Regions from separate parts of the Pseudoalteromonas qingdaonensis genome, predicted to be linked through region 2. Evidence: predicted binding sites of a transcription regulator. Region 2 holds the regulator's gene; the other holds the start of a gene.
What was found. The regulator sigma-54, encoded in region 2, starts transcription at its own class of promoters, with help from an activator protein. The targets are predictions, from matches to a motif close to GTTGGCACGNNNNTNGNNT.
Positions count from the first base shown of each region.

Region 1 (8,099 bases), on a different contig from region 2:
GCGCTAACTCTGGGCGTTGACAACCTGGTCGAGAAACACGAGACCAGTGTGCCCTGGTTCAGCCGTAAACGTGAAGATTAATTTGCCAACCTAATAGGAAGCAACATGAGCAAAAGCCAAGATTTATTTACCCGCGCCCAAGCCTCGATCCCAGGCGGCGTTAATTCTCCAGTACGAGCTTTCAACGGCGTTGGCGGTACTCCATTATTTATCACCCACGCCGAGGGTGCCTATACCTTTGATGCCGACGGTAACAAATACATAGACTATGTAGGTTCTTGGGGACCTATGATTTTGGGCCATAACCACCCACAAATTAAACAGGCCGTACATGAAGCGGTTGAGCGCGGCCTAAGCTACGGCGCGCCTACCGAAGCTGAAATCGAGATGGCCGAGAAGGTCAAAGAGCTAGTGCCTTCTATCGACTCAGTACGCATGGTGAACTCGGGCACCGAAGCCACCATGAGCGCCATTCGTCTGGCTCGTGGTTACACGGGTCGCGATAAGATTTTAAAATTTGAAGGCTGTTACCACGGTCATGCCGACTCATTGTTGGTAAAAGCCGGCTCTGGCGCCCTGACTTTGGGCGTGCCTAACTCACCGGGTATTCCTGAAGACTTCGCCAAGCACACACTGACCGTGTCTTTCAACAACCTGGAAGAAGTGAAAGCGATTTTTGCCAAGTACCCAGAAGAGATCGCCTGTATCATCATAGAGCCGGTTGCCGGTAACATGAACTGTATTCCACCGGTTGAAGGCTTCTTAGAAGGCCTGCGTGCAATCTGTGATGAATATAAGAGCGTGCTGATCTTTGATGAGGTAATGACAGGTTTCCGCGTCGCCCTAGGTGGCGCCCAGGCTTATTACAATATCACTCCGGATCTAACCTGTTTAGGTAAGGTGATCGGCGGCGGTATGCCTGTAGGTGCCTTCGGTGGTAAGAAAGAAATCATGGATTACATTGCCCCGGTCGGCCCTGTGTATCAAGCCGGTACCCTCTCTGGCAACCCAATCGCCATGGCCGCAGGTCTAAAAGCCCTTGAGCTGCTGAGCGAGCCAGGTTTGCATGAAGAGCTGGAAGCGAAAAGCAAGGCCATCTGTGAAGGTTTCCAAGCCGCTGCAGACAAGGCCGGTATCCCACTTACTACCAACTATGCCGGTGGTATGTATGGCTTCTTCTTTACTGATGCCGATAAGGTAACCAGTTACCAGCAAGCCACCGAGTGCGACTTAGAGCGCTTTAAGCGTTTCTTCCACCTGATGCTTGAAGAAGGAGTATACCTTGCTCCTTCTGCATTTGAGGCGGGCTTTGTGTGCCAGGCACACGATGACGAAGCCATCGCCCAAACCATAGCGGCGGCCGAGCGCGCCTTCGCTAAGCTTTAAGCACGCTTAAAGCAAACAACAATAAAAAAAACCGCCAAGTGGCGGTTTTTTTATATCTAAAATGCTCTGCTATTCTAAAGCGCGCCGCTAGGGACGCACACAGCTGGGTCTGGGGTTAAATTCGCTGGCCCGAATCGGCAGCTGAATCACCTTGCCGCAACCAGGTGGCGCCTGCATACCGGTTTGCTCATTGATAAAGGCCCAACGAATACCTTCTGGACGCTCATCGGCTATTGACTGCGGATTAAGCTGACGCAGATAACGAATATACATCTCCAATGCCCCCACAGCACCGGTCAGGCCCGTGCTTTGGTTATCATCGCGTCCCAACCAGGCCACTGTCACTGTATTTTGATCAAAACCGCCATACCAACTATCGCGCAGATTGTTACTGGTGCCGGTTTTACCCGCCAACTGTATGGTAGGGAAATGCTTATTTAAGCGCTTGCCCGTGCCGTCTTTGGTCACCCGTTTCATACCATATTTGGTCATATACATGGCATCTTTGGGGAAGCGCTGCTGCCACTGAGGCTTATGCTGATACAGCAGCTTACCACTGTTGTCGGTTAGCGCAGAAATACTGGTTAAACGGGTATAGGCACCGTCGTTGGCCAAAGTAGTATAGAGCTGCGCCACCTCGTAGCTGGACAGCTCCAAAGCCCCCAGCAACAAGGAAGGAAACTGGTTAATATGACTTTCCACACCCAGGCCTTTCAAGGTGTTGGCCACCTTATCGACGCCAATATCAAGACCCAGATTCACCGCCGGAATATTAATACTGTTGCTAAAGGCCTTATACAAGGGTAAGGCACCGCGGAATTTATGGTCGAAGTTATCCGGACGCCAAACCTTACCGCGCTCGTCGGTGACTTCCAACGGCTCATCATGCAACAAGGTACCGAGATTATAACTAGGCACTTGCAAGGCGCTCAGATACACGGCCGGCTTCACCAAGGAGCCAATATTACGCTTGGTATCCAGCACCCGGTTAAAACCGGAATAGCGCATATCACGACCGGCCACCAGGGCCGAGACCCCACCCACCTGACGATTAACCGAAAGCATGGCTGCTTCAAGTTGCTCGGTTTTCGGGCGCTTCTCTAAATAAGGCAAAGACTGGGCGATGGCATCTTCCATGGCTTCCTGCTTTTGCAGTTCCAGGTAAGTAAAGACCCGCACACCGGCATCCAGAGTTTCCTTATCATTAAGCAATTCCTTCAACTGGCGATTAACCAGCTCCAAATAACCCGGGTAAGTTTTGTCTATATCCCGGCGCATGGGCGCCACATCCAAGGGACGATTAAGGGCATTGCGGTATTCTGTGGTGCTGATCAGGCCATCTTCCGCCATCAGCCTGAGCACCAAGTCGCGACGTTCCATGGTGCGCTCTTCATAGCGGCGCGGGTTGTAATAAGATGGCCCCTTAACCAAGGCCACCAGCAAGGCTATCTGGTCAAATTCCAGCTCGTCGATGGGCTTAGAGAAATAAAACTCCGCCGCCAGACCCATGCCATGCACACCCTTAGTGTATGACTGGCCCAGGTACACTTCGTTTAAGTAGGCTTCAAGGATCTCGTCCTTGGTATAGCGGTAATCAAGAATAAGGGCTATCAAGGCCTCGTTGATTTTGCGCACTAGTGAGCGCTCACGAGTCAGGTAGAAGTTCTTTGCCAACTGCTGGGTCAGGGTGCTGCCGCCTTGCACCGTACGGCCGGCGCGAATATTGACGTAAAGAGCCCGCATAATGGACCACAAGGACACCCCATGGTGCTTATAGAAGTCACGGTCTTCCACCACCAGCAAGGTGTCTTTTAGCAAGTCTGGGAATTTATCAAGTGGCACAAATTCACGGTCCTGAGTTTCGTCATTACCAATACGGGCAATTTGCACCGGCTCCAAACGAGCACTTTCAAGACGTTGACCTATATTGTTTTTGACGCTGGCGACCTTGTTGCCGCTAAAGCGCAGCTCAATAATATGCGCATCTTCATTGGCATCGGCAAACTCGAAGGCTCGACGATAAATGCGCAAGCGGGTTTTGCTTTGCTCATATTGGCCGGTGTGATTGAGCTTGGTTACCTGGGTATAGTTAAGGCGCGTAAGCTCCCACTCCACCTCCTCCATAGACAAGTATTGCCCCGGGTAAAAGGTCATGGCGCGGGCATATACCTGAGCCGGCAACTGCCATTTATTGCCCTCAAACTGTCGCGTCACCTTGGCATCAAGGTAGATCATATACAGGGCCACGCTGATCACTGTGACCAAGGCGACTCTCCAGGCTATGGAAAATAATCTCTTACCCAGGCGCCTCATTTTTGACCCAGGTGCGGCCTTAGATTTTCTCTTAGGTTGTTTCTTTGTCGGTGTTTTTTTTGTCGCCATAGGATTGAAAATGCGTGGCTTGAATGAAAAATTGGTGGAAGCTTAACATACTCATAAGCAAAATTAATTGCCAACGAGTATGCCAAGACAAGGTGCGGGTTAAGGCTAGCCGAGACTAGCTTAACTGGTACTGACTTTTATTAACTTATCCAAGCGCGGGGTTGCGCCTGACTAGCTTAGCGAGTTGATACCCATAGAGCGTGTATAACTGCAGGTAAAAAGAATAGGAAGCACAGAATAATATTGATAATTAAGTGCTTACCTACACCGGCCTTAAGAAATACAGCAACCGGCGGCAAAAAGATTGAAAGTATGATCAGCAGTAATTTATTGTCCATGTTTGGAACCTTTTAAAGGAACTTAAAATAAAATTATAGTCATAAAAAACGGCGAGACAAACTCGCCGCGTTAGCCAATATCCTATATTTAACTTGAACGTACCGATACAAACTCGGGATAGGCATCAATACCGCAATCATGTTGATCCATGCCATTGAGCTCTTCTTCCTCCCTGACACGGATCCCCACCGTGCTTTTTAACATTGCCCACACCAAAGAGGATGCAACAAAGATAAAGCCGAAGATACAGAAGATACCGATAAACTGGGTTGTATAGCTGGCCTCACTGTTAGACAGGGGCACCAGCATCAGACCAAGCGCTCCGCACACGCCGTGCACCGAAATAGCCCCCACAGGGTCGTCGATATGCATCTTATCCAAGACCACAATACTGAAGACCACCACCATGCCACCTATGGCACCAAGCAAGAGCGCCAACAAGGGTGATGGCGAGGCCGGATCTGCGGTGATCACCACTAACCCCGCCAGCGCACCATTGAGCACCATGGTCAAATCCGCCTTGCCCCAGTAGGTTTTACATACCAGTAAGGAAGCAATGGCACCGGCCGCCGCTGCAGCATTAGTGTTAAGCATGATTTTGCCCACCGCGGTGGCATTTTCTGCATCACTAATAAGCAGTTGTGAGCCACCGTTAAAGCCAAACCAGCCCATCCACAGGATAAAAGTACCTAAAGTAGCAAGGGGTAAGTTTGAACCGGGAATGGGATAGATTTCACCATGCTTGCCGTATTTACCGCGACGCGCACCCAGCATTAACACCCCGGCCAAGGCTGCAGCGGCACCGGCGCCATGCACTATACCCGAACCGGCAAAGTCGACAAAACCCATTGCCGACAGAAAACCTCCGCCCCAGGTCCAGTAACCCTCAATGGGATAGAGCAGGCCAGTCATAACCACGCAAAAGATCAAAAAAGCCCAGAGTTTCATGCGCTCGGCTACGGCGCCGGAGACAATGGACATGGCTGTGGCCACAAACACCACCTGGAAGAAGAAATCAGACTCCAACGCATGGTCTGCGTCACTGGCCTGAGTGCCAATCAAGGAGCCAAAGCTGGGCACAAAACCGCCCTCGCTGTTGCCTACATACATGATGTTGTAGCCAACCAGCAAAAACATGGTGCAGGCAATGGCATAAAGGGCGACGTTCTTAGTCAGGATCTCTGTGGTGTTTTTCGAGCGCACCAGTCCGGCTTCCAGCATGGCAAAACCCGCCGCCATCCACATAACCAGCACGCCGGAGATCAAAAAGTAAAAGGTGTTCAATGAGAATTGTAATTCAACTATGGTGTTTTCCATGACTGCGCCCCCTAAATCGCTTCTTCATCAAGCTCACCCGTTCGGATGCGCACGATTTGCTCAAGATCGAAAACAAATATCTTGCCGTCGCCTATTTTGCCGCTGTTGGCAACCCGGGTGATCAGCTCTACTACTCGCTCCACATTGTCGCTACGCGTAGCAATCTCGATTTTAATTTTGGGAATAAAGTCCACCCTATACTCGGCACCGCGGTAGAGCTCGGTATGTCCGCGCTGGCGGCCAAAACCCTTCACATCCACTACCGTCATTCCCTCTATTCCCAGCTCCGCTAACGCTTCTCGCACTTCATCGAGCTTAAATGGCTTGATGATGGCAATGATCATTTTCATATGGCCCCCTCGTAGGCAATTCGGTTTATTATTCTTCCTCCATATAAAATCAACCTTTGTGCCAAAACTGTTTTTCCTTAGTTAACAATAGGATATATTTTTGAGCGCATAAAAAACGCACCAACTTGGTGCGCTAAAAGAGGGTTTTAACCAAAGCAGTGCAGACCTGTTAATACAGCGCTGCATCAACTTAAGTCTGGGCTTGTTTAGCACGCTAATTTAAGGCGGGAATTGAATTACATTGCAAGGACAATGGACTCTTTGACTTTGTTATTCACCACAGCTAGGCTGCCACTTTCCCCTGCATTTAGAGACCCAAGTTATGGCAAAAATCATAGTATCCGGTGCCACCGGACTGCTCGGCCGCGCCCTTTTTACACACCTAACTCCCAATCATCAGGTGATAGGCCTGGGCTTTTCCCGCGCGCAGCCGCCCGTAATCAAGGTAGATCTATTTGATAAAGAGGCCATCAGCACCCTGTTCGCAACGCATCAACCGGACTTTTTTATTCATAGCGCCGCCGAGCGCAATCCGGATAAGTTCGATAATGACCCCGAGCAGAGCATCCAATTTAACTGCGCAGTCACCGAGCATATCGCCAAGTGCTGTGCGCAGTTCAATTGCAAGCTGATTTTTATTAGCACTGACTATGTATTCGATGGCCGCAACCCACCCTATGCTGAGGATGCAAAAACAAACCCGCTAAATCTTTACGGTCAATCCAAGGCACGCAGCGAAGCCTTATTACAGGCGCACTACCCGAGCGCGGCCATAGTTCGCATTCCTGTGCTCTATGGTGAGGTTGGTTATCTTGGTGAGTCGGCGGTGACCGTTATTGCTGAGCAGCTGCAAAAAGGCGCCACTCGCTTCGATAACGAATGTCAGCGCTTTCCCACCGACACAGCGGATATCGCCAATGCCTTAGCTGACGCCATAGCCACCTTGGGCGCTGAGCTAGAAGGGATCTATCACCTTAGTGCCAAAGAGCGCTTAACCAAGCTGGATATGGCTAAAGCCATGGCGCCGCTTTTGGGTCTGGACGCGAGCACCCTAAGTGCCGCAGCAACAGATACCATCACCAGCGCTACGCGTCCGCTGGATTGTGCCCTTAAAGACACCCGACTTGGCGCACAGGGAATTGAAATAAAAAGTGATTTTGCTAAGCGCATCGCCGCGGTGCTAACACCCCACTTATCGCAATAACTTGTAGTTTCCAGTGCAAGCTCCTTTAATGGAGCAAAGATAAAAACTAAAAGGTAAATCATGTTTTCAACCCATTTAAAAGCCGTGGCCCTGTCTTTGGCCGTGGTCATCGCCCCATCGGCTCTGGCCGAGGTAGACCAACATAATGCCGCGGCCCATGGTCGCCAAATCGATATCGACAGCAAGGTTATTACCGAGCATAAGGCCCGCATTAACGGCGAGCGTATTTCTTATAGTGCCGAAACCGGCACTCAGCCGGTATGGAATGAGAACGGCGATGCAGTCGCCACCTTGCACTATACCTACTACAAGCGCGGCGGTGTGGATGACGATACCAAGCGCCCGCTGTTGATTTCATTTAACGGTGGCCCGGGCTCAGCCTCGGTCTGGATGCACCTGGCCTACACCGGCCCCAAGGTGCTAAAAATTGACGATGAAGGTTACCCGGTACAGCCTTATGGCGTAAAAGAGAACCCTTATTCTGTCCTGGATGTAGCGGACATTCTTTATGTGAACCCAGTAAATACAGGTTATTCACGTGTGCTGGCCGGTGCCGATGGCAAGCTGCCTAGTCGCGATCAGCAAAAAGACATGTTCTTTGGCGTGAACGCCGACATTAAATACCTGGCCGAATGGGTAAATACCTTTGTCAGTCGCCACAATCGCTGGCGCTCACCTAAGTTTTTAATCGGTGAAAGCTATGGCACCACCCGAGTTGCAGGTCTGGCGCTGGCGCTGCAAAACAGTCAGTGGATGTATCTTAACGGCGTAGTCTTGGTATCGCCTACCGAGATTGGTATCAAGCGTGAAGGCCCGGTAGAAGCGGCCAACCGCCTGCCCTACTTTGCCGCTACCGCCTGGTATCACAAGGCGCTGGACGCCGAGCTACAAGCCCTTGACCTGGACGAGCTATTGCCTCAGGTTGAAGACTTTACCGTTAACGAATTGATCCCAGCCATAGCAAAAGGCGGCTTTATCGGCGCCGAAGAAAAGCAGCGTATTGTTGCGCAAATGGCCCGCTACGCCGGTGTATCGCCGACTTACGTGGAAAACAACAACCTGGATATTCCTACCTCATCATTCTGGAAAGAGTTGCTGCGCAGCCAGGGTAAAACAGTGGG
Region 1 covers NZ_JBCGCU010000001.1:60,277-68,375, forward strand. The annotation lists gene WCN91_RS00280 (aspartate carbamoyltransferase) at 1-81, shown strand, start outside; gene hemL (glutamate-1-semialdehyde 2,1-aminomutase) at 106-1,386, shown strand; gene mrcB (penicillin-binding protein 1B) at 1,474-3,768, opposite strand; gene WCN91_RS00300 (YqaE/Pmp3 family membrane protein) at 3,945-4,106, opposite strand; gene WCN91_RS00305 (ammonium transporter) at 4,195-5,424, opposite strand; gene WCN91_RS00310 (P-II family nitrogen regulator) at 5,436-5,774, opposite strand; gene WCN91_RS00315 (dTDP-4-dehydrorhamnose reductase family protein) at 6,097-6,978, shown strand; gene WCN91_RS00320 (S10 family peptidase) at 7,039-8,099, shown strand, end outside.
Region 1: a site for sigma-54 is predicted at 5,822-5,840, ahead of WCN91_RS00310 (P-II family nitrogen regulator). Genes of this name have one in related genera too.

Region 2 (8,099 bases):
CTAGGAATACTTTGACCTTGAAAAAGAATATCGCCACTATTTGGCTTAAGCTGACCACCGATCAGCCGCAGCAAGGTGGTTTTACCTATACCACTGGGGCCCATAATCGCAGTGATCTTCCCCTTGGGAATGGTTAGGCTCATATTCTGATAGATAACACGTTCCGCGCGTTTGAAGGTAACATCCTTGATTTCAACGATTGGTTGCGACAAGTCGCTCTCCCACTATTTTTCCGTCATGTGACCCGACATTTTAAAGTTTTTTTGCGCCGAGGGAAAAAAGAATCTGTAAAAATTTGTAAGATCATTCAACAAAGCTGTAATGACGACAAATTAGGTGCGTTTTTTTACACAATTACAACGGCTTTTGATACTATTTGCGCCAGTATTTTTTCTAACTCATTGGCTTTGCACTCATGCTCACTTCTTTTGCCATTCTCGTCGCCGGTTTTGTCGCTCTCGTTTGGAGTGCCGACCGCTTTGTCTTTGGCGCCGCGGCTTTAGCACGCAACCTTGGCGTACCCGCTTTAATCATAGGTTTAACCGTAGTCGCCATGGGCTCTTCTGCCCCGGAGATGATGGTATCAGCGTCGGCAGCACTGGCTGATAAAACCGATACTGCGGTGGGTAATGCGGTGGGCTCAAATATTACCAATATTCTGCTGGTGCTGGGTATCACTGCTCTATTACGCCCGCTGTCGGTGTCCTCGGTGACAGTTAAACGGGAAATGCCCTTAGCTTTTGTAGTCTCAATAGCCGCCTGGTACATGTTTACCGACAACTATTTTTCCAGTGTAGAAGGCTGGTTGCTACTAGCCGGCTTTGTCGCCTTTATCACTTTTCTTATCATTATTTCGCGCCAGCAAAAAAATGCCGAGGACGACCCCTTTGTCAGCGAAGCCTGTGATGAAATCCCTAAAGATGTGAGCACCAAAGCCGCCTCCCTATGGTTGATTGTGGGCCTGATACTACTGCCAGTCAGCTCGCATTTTATCGTTTCTTCGGCGGTGGAAATCGCTCAATTCTTTGGTCTTAGCGACCTGGTTATCGGCCTTACCATTATCGCCATTGGTACCAGTTTACCTGAGCTTGCCGCCTGTGTAGCCGGCGTGTTGAAAAATGAAGACGACCTGGCCCTAGGTAATATCGTTGGCTCAAACCTGTTCAATATCCTTGCCGTGCTTTCCCTTGCCGGTATTCTTAACCCAGCGGTGATTGACCCGGCCGCAGCCAACCGCGATGCCCTGGTAATGATAGCCGCGACCATAGTATTAATTGCCATGAGTTTGAACTTTCGTGGTGCCAGACGCATCAACAGGTTAGAAGGAGGCATGTTGCTGGTCGCATTTTTTGCCTACCAAGGATATATTTTTAGTCAGATAGCATAGAGTAAGCGTATATGACACAAAGCTACATCGCTTCCGCCCAGCGGGTGATAGAGACAGAAGTTCTTGCCCTTCAAGAGCAGCTGCAACATCTTGACGAGCAGTTTATTCAGGCCTGTGAACTAATGAAGGCCTGCACCGGGCGCATTATAGTGGTCGGCATGGGCAAGTCTGGTCATATCGGCAACAAGATAGCCGCCACTTTGGCGAGCACAGGCACCCCGGCCTTTTTTGTGCACCCGGGAGAAGCCAGTCACGGCGATTTAGGCATGATCACCGCCCAGGATGTGGTGTTATTAATCTCTAACTCCGGCGAGACTCATGAGATTGTCAGCATCATCCCTGTAATTAAGCGCATTGGTGCAACCTTGGTGGCCATGACAGGGAATACCCAGTCAAGCATGGCCACCCTGGCAGATCTACATATCTGCATCGGCGTTTCTCAGGAAGCCTGCCCCTTGGGCCTGGCTCCCACCGCCAGTACCACGGCCACTTTAGCCATGGGCGATGCCATCGCCGTTGCCCTGCTCGAAGCCAAGGGCTTTACCGCCGATGATTTTGCCCTGTCCCACCCCGGCGGCAGCCTGGGTAAACGTTTATTGCTAACGCTTAACGACGTTATGCACAGCGGCGACAGCGTGCCACGCTCACATCAATCGCAAAGCATTAAAGAAGCCTTGTTGGAGATTTCCAGCAAGGGTCTGGGCATGACGGCGGTAATCAATGACGAACAACAGCTGGTTGGCCTCTTCACCGATGGCGACCTGCGCCGCGTGCTGGAGCAGCGCATAGATATACATAGCACCACCTTACTTGAGGTGATGACACCAAATTGCACCACGGCCACCGCCAATATGCTGGCCGCCGAGGCGCTTAATATCATGGAGCAAAAGCGTATCAACGGTCTTATCGTCATCGACCAAGACTCTCGCCCCATTGGCGCCCTGAATATGCAAGACCTACTGCGGGCGGGAGTGATTTAATGCAATTTTCCGATTTGTATCAGCCCATAGAGCAAGATGCCTGGCAAAGAGCTCAGGCGGTAAAATTACTTATCTGCGATATCGACGGCGTGTTTTCCGACGGTCGTATCTATTTGGGCAATCAGGGGGAAGAACTCAAAGCTTTCAACACCAAAGACGGCTTTGGCATTAAGGCTTTATTGAATAGCGGCACCCAAGTTGCGGTGATCACCGGCCGCCAGTCACAAATAGTGCAAACCCGCATGGAAAGCCTGGGCGTCCCTTATATTTATCAAGGCCGAGAGCATAAGCTCGACGCCTACGGCGAACTCAAGCAAACCCTTAATCTGAGTGATGAGCAGATTGCCTATATAGGTGATGATGGCCCGGATTTACCGGTAATGGAAAAGGTAGGTTTTGCCGTGGCCGTTAATGACGCCCATCCTTTGGTGAAACGTATTGCCCATTACACCACAATGCTGCCAGGCGGCTTTGGGGCAGTGCGTGAACTAACTGACCTGCTGATATTGGCCAAGGGCGGCAGCCTGGGCACTGAGGGTACCAGCTCATGAATATGGCGCGGGTGCTGATATCCATCGTTTTTATTGCGCTTATGGCCTGGCTATGGGCACCCTATTATATGCAATCGGAAAAAACGGTAACAAGCAGCAGCGATACCATTTCTATCCCGGATTATATTGCCACCGGACTTAGACAAAGCAGCTATAACGATCAGGGGGCGTTAAGCCACACAGTTTATGCTGAGCATATGGAACTCTTCGACGAGCTGGGTTTTACCCACTTCAAGAAGCCGGTATTTACTCTCTATAACGAAGGTGAACGCTGGCGTGTAACCGCCGATGAAGCGACACTCTACAATAACAATATTTTGATCTTGGAAAGCAACGTCATCGCCACCAATTTAATACCAGGGGCAATGATCGAAAAGGTCCAAGCAGCAGCTATCCAAATAGACATTGGTGCCCAACGTATGGAATCGGAGCAAAGTGTTGAGCTCAGGGGGCCAGATCTCCTGATCACAGGTCAGGGCTTGAAAGCGGATATCAATACAGAGATAGTGGAACTAATAAAACATACGCGAACGGTATATTATGACCAGTAAATTCAAAGCATTAATCATAGGTTTGGGGTTCGGAATTGGGGCTGTAAATGCCTGGGCGGAACAACCGAGCACGGTGACGGAAGTACAGATCGACGCCGATAAACAGCAGGCGCTGATCAAAGAAAATATCACCATTTTTGATAAAAATGTACACATTGTTCATGGTCAACGAGAAATCAAGGCGGATCGCCTTGAGGCCCACCGTCGCCCTGAGTTAGGTGATAACAAGCAGTTGCTGATTGCCACCGGCAACCCAGCCATCTACAGCGAAACCATGGAAGATGGTACGCAAATCACCGCTTCTGCCAAGGAAATCCGCTACGATGTAGCTACGCAAATGCTGCAGATTTCCGGCACTGCAAAAATAGCCATGGCCGATCAACAGATAATCGCCGAGACAATCAGCTATGATATAAACAAGCAGCTGATCAGTGCCGAAAAAGATAAAGATTCGAGCACTCGCGTAAGAACCACGCTCACACCGCAAAATGATGAGCAAGAAGAGAAGGAACAACCATGACCACGCTGAAGGCGCAAAAGCTGGCAAAAAGCTATAAGGGCCGTGAAGTGGTCAAGGATGTGGGCCTGGAAGTCAAAGCTGGCAGCATAGTCGGCCTGCTTGGCCCTAACGGCGCCGGTAAAACCACCACCTTCTATATGATCGTTGGCCTGGTGCCAAGCGACAAAGGGGTGATCAGCATAGACGAACAGGATATCACCCTGCTGCCCATGCATTCTCGCGCCCGTTTAGGCATAGGTTATTTGCCGCAAGAGTCTTCGATTTTCCGTAAATTGACCGTTTATCAGAACCTGATGGCCATTTTGGAAACCCGTAAGGATCTGGATAAAAGCGGCCGCGAGCGCGAGCTTGAAGGCCTGCTGGACGAGTTTAATATTCAGCATATTCGCGACTCCTTAGGCATGGCGCTTTCCGGCGGCGAACGTCGTCGCGTGGAAATTGCTCGCGCCTTAGCCGCTAACCCGAAATTTATTCTGCTCGACGAACCTTTTGCTGGTGTTGACCCTATTTCGGTGCTAGATATTAAGAAAATCATTGAACACCTCCGCAACCGTGGCATCGGCGTCCTTATCACCGACCACAATGTGCGCGAAACATTAGATGTATGTGAAACTGCCTATATCGTCTCCCATGGCGAGCTAATCGCATCAGGAACTCCCCAACAGGTATTAGCAGATCAAACCGTACGCGATGTATATTTAGGTGAGCAGTTTAGACTTTAATTACAAAAGGATTGTTAGAGTACATGAGGCAATCATTACAGCTGCGCCTAGGCCAGCAATTAACAATGACCCCCCAATTGCAGCAGGCTATCCGCCTGTTGCAGCTCAGTACTTTGGATCTCCAACAAGAAATTCAAGAAGCACTTGATGCCAACCCCTTGCTCGAAATCGAAGAAGAGCATTACGGCGATAACGACCTGCCGCGCGATAAAAACTCGGCGGCTGACAGTGATAGTGACACCCAAAACAGCACAAGCAATCAGGACGAAGTTGAAAGCGGCGATGCCCTCAACAATGACTCGATCAGCGATGATCTGCCCATGGATGTATCCTGGGACGAGTATATCAGTGCCGCACCGGTCGCTTCATCTGGGCCCATGCCAGATGATGAGTCTATTTATCAAGGCGAAACCACGGAAACCCTGCACGACTACCTGATGTGGCAATTACGCCTCACCCCTTTTAGCGCCATAGATGAAGCCATTGCCACCGCGATTATCGAAGCCATCGACGACAACGGCTTACTTACCGTTAGCACCGAGGACTTGCTCGACAGCATCAACCATGATGAGCTGGAAGAAGAGATTGAACTCGACGAAATAGAGGCCGTGCTTAAGCGAGTTCAAATGTTTGATCCTATAGGTATTGGCGCTCGCTCACTACAAGAGGGCTTGTTGATCCAGCTCAATCAATTTTCATCTCAAACCCCTTGGCTTAACGAGACGAAAGAGGTAGTTTGTAACTATATTGATTTGCTTGGTAACCGTGACTACCGCACCTTAATGAAAAAGACTAAGCTTAAAGAAGCGCAGTTAAAAGAGGTGATGACACTGATACACAGCCTGAATCCCAAGCCCGCCGCGACCATAGTACGCGAAGAGTCGGAGTATGTGATCCCGGATGTATCGGTGAAGAAGGTCAAGGGTCGCTGGAAGGTGGAATTAAACCCCGATAGCATGCCGAAGATACGTGTGAACGATCACTACGCATCCCTGGGTCGCAACTGCAAATCACAAAGTGACAGCCAATTTATTCGCTCTCACTTGCAAGAGGCAAAATGGTTTATAAAGAGCCTGGAGCAACGCAATGACACCTTACTTAAAGTAACTAATTGCATTGTGCAGCAACAACAGGCATTCTTTGAACATGGCGAAGAAGCAATGAAGCCAATGGTCCTTAACGACGTTGCAGAAATGGTGGAAATGCACGAGTCGACTATCTCTCGTGTTACCACACAAAAATACATGCACACGCCACGTGGGATCTTTGAGTTAAAGTACTTTTTCTCCAGCCATGTGAATACCGAGAATGGAGGTGAATGCTCATCCACAGCGATTAGAGCATTGATCAAAAAGCTAGTAGCCGCGGAAAATCCTGTAAAACCGTTAAGCGATAGCAAGATTACCGACATACTAGCAGAGCAAGGAATCAAAGTGGCTCGACGGACGATTGCAAAATATCGTGAATCGTTGGCCATACCACCGTCAAATCAACGTAAAAGCTTGATATAGACGTTAGACAAGAAGGAAAATGCTTATGCAATTAAATCTTACCGGTCGTCATGTAGAAATCACAGACTCTCTTCGCAACTATGTAAATAGTAAATTTGCCAAATTAGAGCGTCACTTTGACCACATTAATAATGTGCATGTTATTCTCGATATCGAGAAATTGAACCAAAAAGCAGAAGCAACTCTTCATGTAAACGGCGGCGAACTGTTTGCCACCGCAGAGCATCAGGATATGTACGCGGCGATCGATGGCTTAATTGACAAATTAGACCGCCAGGTAATCAAACATAAAGAGAAATTGTCTCGTCATTAAAATGAGCTTAGATTTACTTTTTTCCAAGGACTGCAGCAAGGCTGCGGTCCTTTTTAATAGCAAAAAAAGAATGTTGGAATACCTCTCTCAGGTAGCACACCAACATATCCCCCACCTCAGTGAGCAAGCCATACTGGACTCCCTTCTGGCTCGTGAAAAGCTTGGCAGCACTGGCATAGGAAAAGGGGTGGCTATTCCACACGGTCGCCTTGAAGGCATAGAGAACACCCTAGCCATTATTGTCACCAGTCGTGAAGCAATCAATTTTGACGCCATCGACAATCGCCCCGTGGATATTTTTGTGGCGCTGCTTGTACCAGGCGATCAATGCGAACAACATCTCAAGACCTTGGCGAAAATTGCTGATAAACTTAAAGATAAACAATTATGTAAGCAGCTAAGATCGGTCACCAGCGACCAGGAACTGTACCAGTTAATGGTTGTATAAGGCGCGACACGGAAAGTTCGGCTGAATGTACGGCTGAAAAGCCCGATTGATAAGTTCGAGTGTTTAACTTTAATGCCAGCATCTGGCTCGGCAAGGAGTGGATAAGTGGATTTAATTATTGTCAGTGGGCGCTCCGGTTCGGGTAAATCCGTCGCCCTGCATGTACTTGAAGATCTCGGCTACTACTGTGTCGATAATATCCCAGTCAACCTATTGCCCTCCCTAGTGCGCAGCGTGTCCGACAATTACGATAAAATTGCCGTCAGTATCGACGTTCGCAACCTTCCTAAAGAAGAACAAGAATTCAGCGATTTACTCGGTTACCTACCAGAGTTTTCACAACCGACACTCTTTTACCTAGACAGTGACGAGCAGACCCTGATCAAACGTTTCTCGGAAACCCGGCGCCTGCACCCCTTGTCGATGCAAAACCTGCCCCTGGACTTGGCCATACGCGAAGAAAAAAAACTACTGGATGTATTGATCACTCATGCCAACTTTATCATAGACACCAGTGAGTTAAGTGTGCACCAGTTGGCCGAGACGATACGTGAAAAGGTATTGGGTAAAAAAGACAAGCAACTGCTTATTACCTTCGAGTCTTTTGGTTTTAAACACGGCATACCAAAAAATGCCGACTATGTATTCGATGCCCGCTTTTTACCTAACCCACATTGGGAGCCGGAGCTTAAGCCCTTAACCGGCCTCGACCAACCGGTCAAAGACTATCTTGCCAGTCAAGGCATAGTACAAAAATTTACCTGGCAAATTCAAACCTTTATGCAAACCTGGTTGCCACACTTAGAGCGCAATAATCGCAGCTATCTGACCATAGCCATAGGCTGCACCGGTGGTCAGCACCGCTCCGTGTATCTGGCGCAAACTCTGGGCGAGCGCTTTATGGACACCCACCCTAACGTGAAAATTCGCCACCGCGAGCAGGAGGGTTAGACTTGATGGAAGCCACCTTTGTTATTCAAAACAAGCTGGGGTTGCACGCCCGTGCCGCCTCACAGCTGGCACAATTGGCAATGAACTTTGATGCTAAGATCACCCTGTACCAGGGGGAGAAAAGCGCCGAGGCCGACAGCGTCCTCGCCTTACTCTTGCTCGAAA
Region 2 covers NZ_JBCGCU010000005.1:106,584-114,682, forward strand. The annotation lists gene WCN91_RS06340 (ATP-binding cassette domain-containing protein) at 1-212, opposite strand, end outside; gene WCN91_RS06345 (calcium/sodium antiporter) at 416-1,387, shown strand; gene WCN91_RS06350 (KpsF/GutQ family sugar-phosphate isomerase) at 1,399-2,367, shown strand; gene kdsC (3-deoxy-manno-octulosonate-8-phosphatase KdsC) at 2,367-2,918, shown strand; gene lptC (LPS export ABC transporter periplasmic protein LptC) at 2,915-3,469, shown strand; gene lptA (lipopolysaccharide transport periplasmic protein LptA) at 3,459-3,989, shown strand; gene lptB (LPS export ABC transporter ATP-binding protein) at 3,986-4,711, shown strand; gene WCN91_RS06375 (RNA polymerase factor sigma-54) at 4,735-6,222, shown strand; gene hpf (ribosome hibernation promoting factor) at 6,248-6,535, shown strand; gene ptsN (PTS IIA-like nitrogen regulatory protein PtsN) at 6,537-6,983, shown strand; gene rapZ (RNase adapter RapZ) at 7,089-7,934, shown strand; gene WCN91_RS06395 (HPr family phosphocarrier protein) at 7,940-8,099, shown strand, end outside.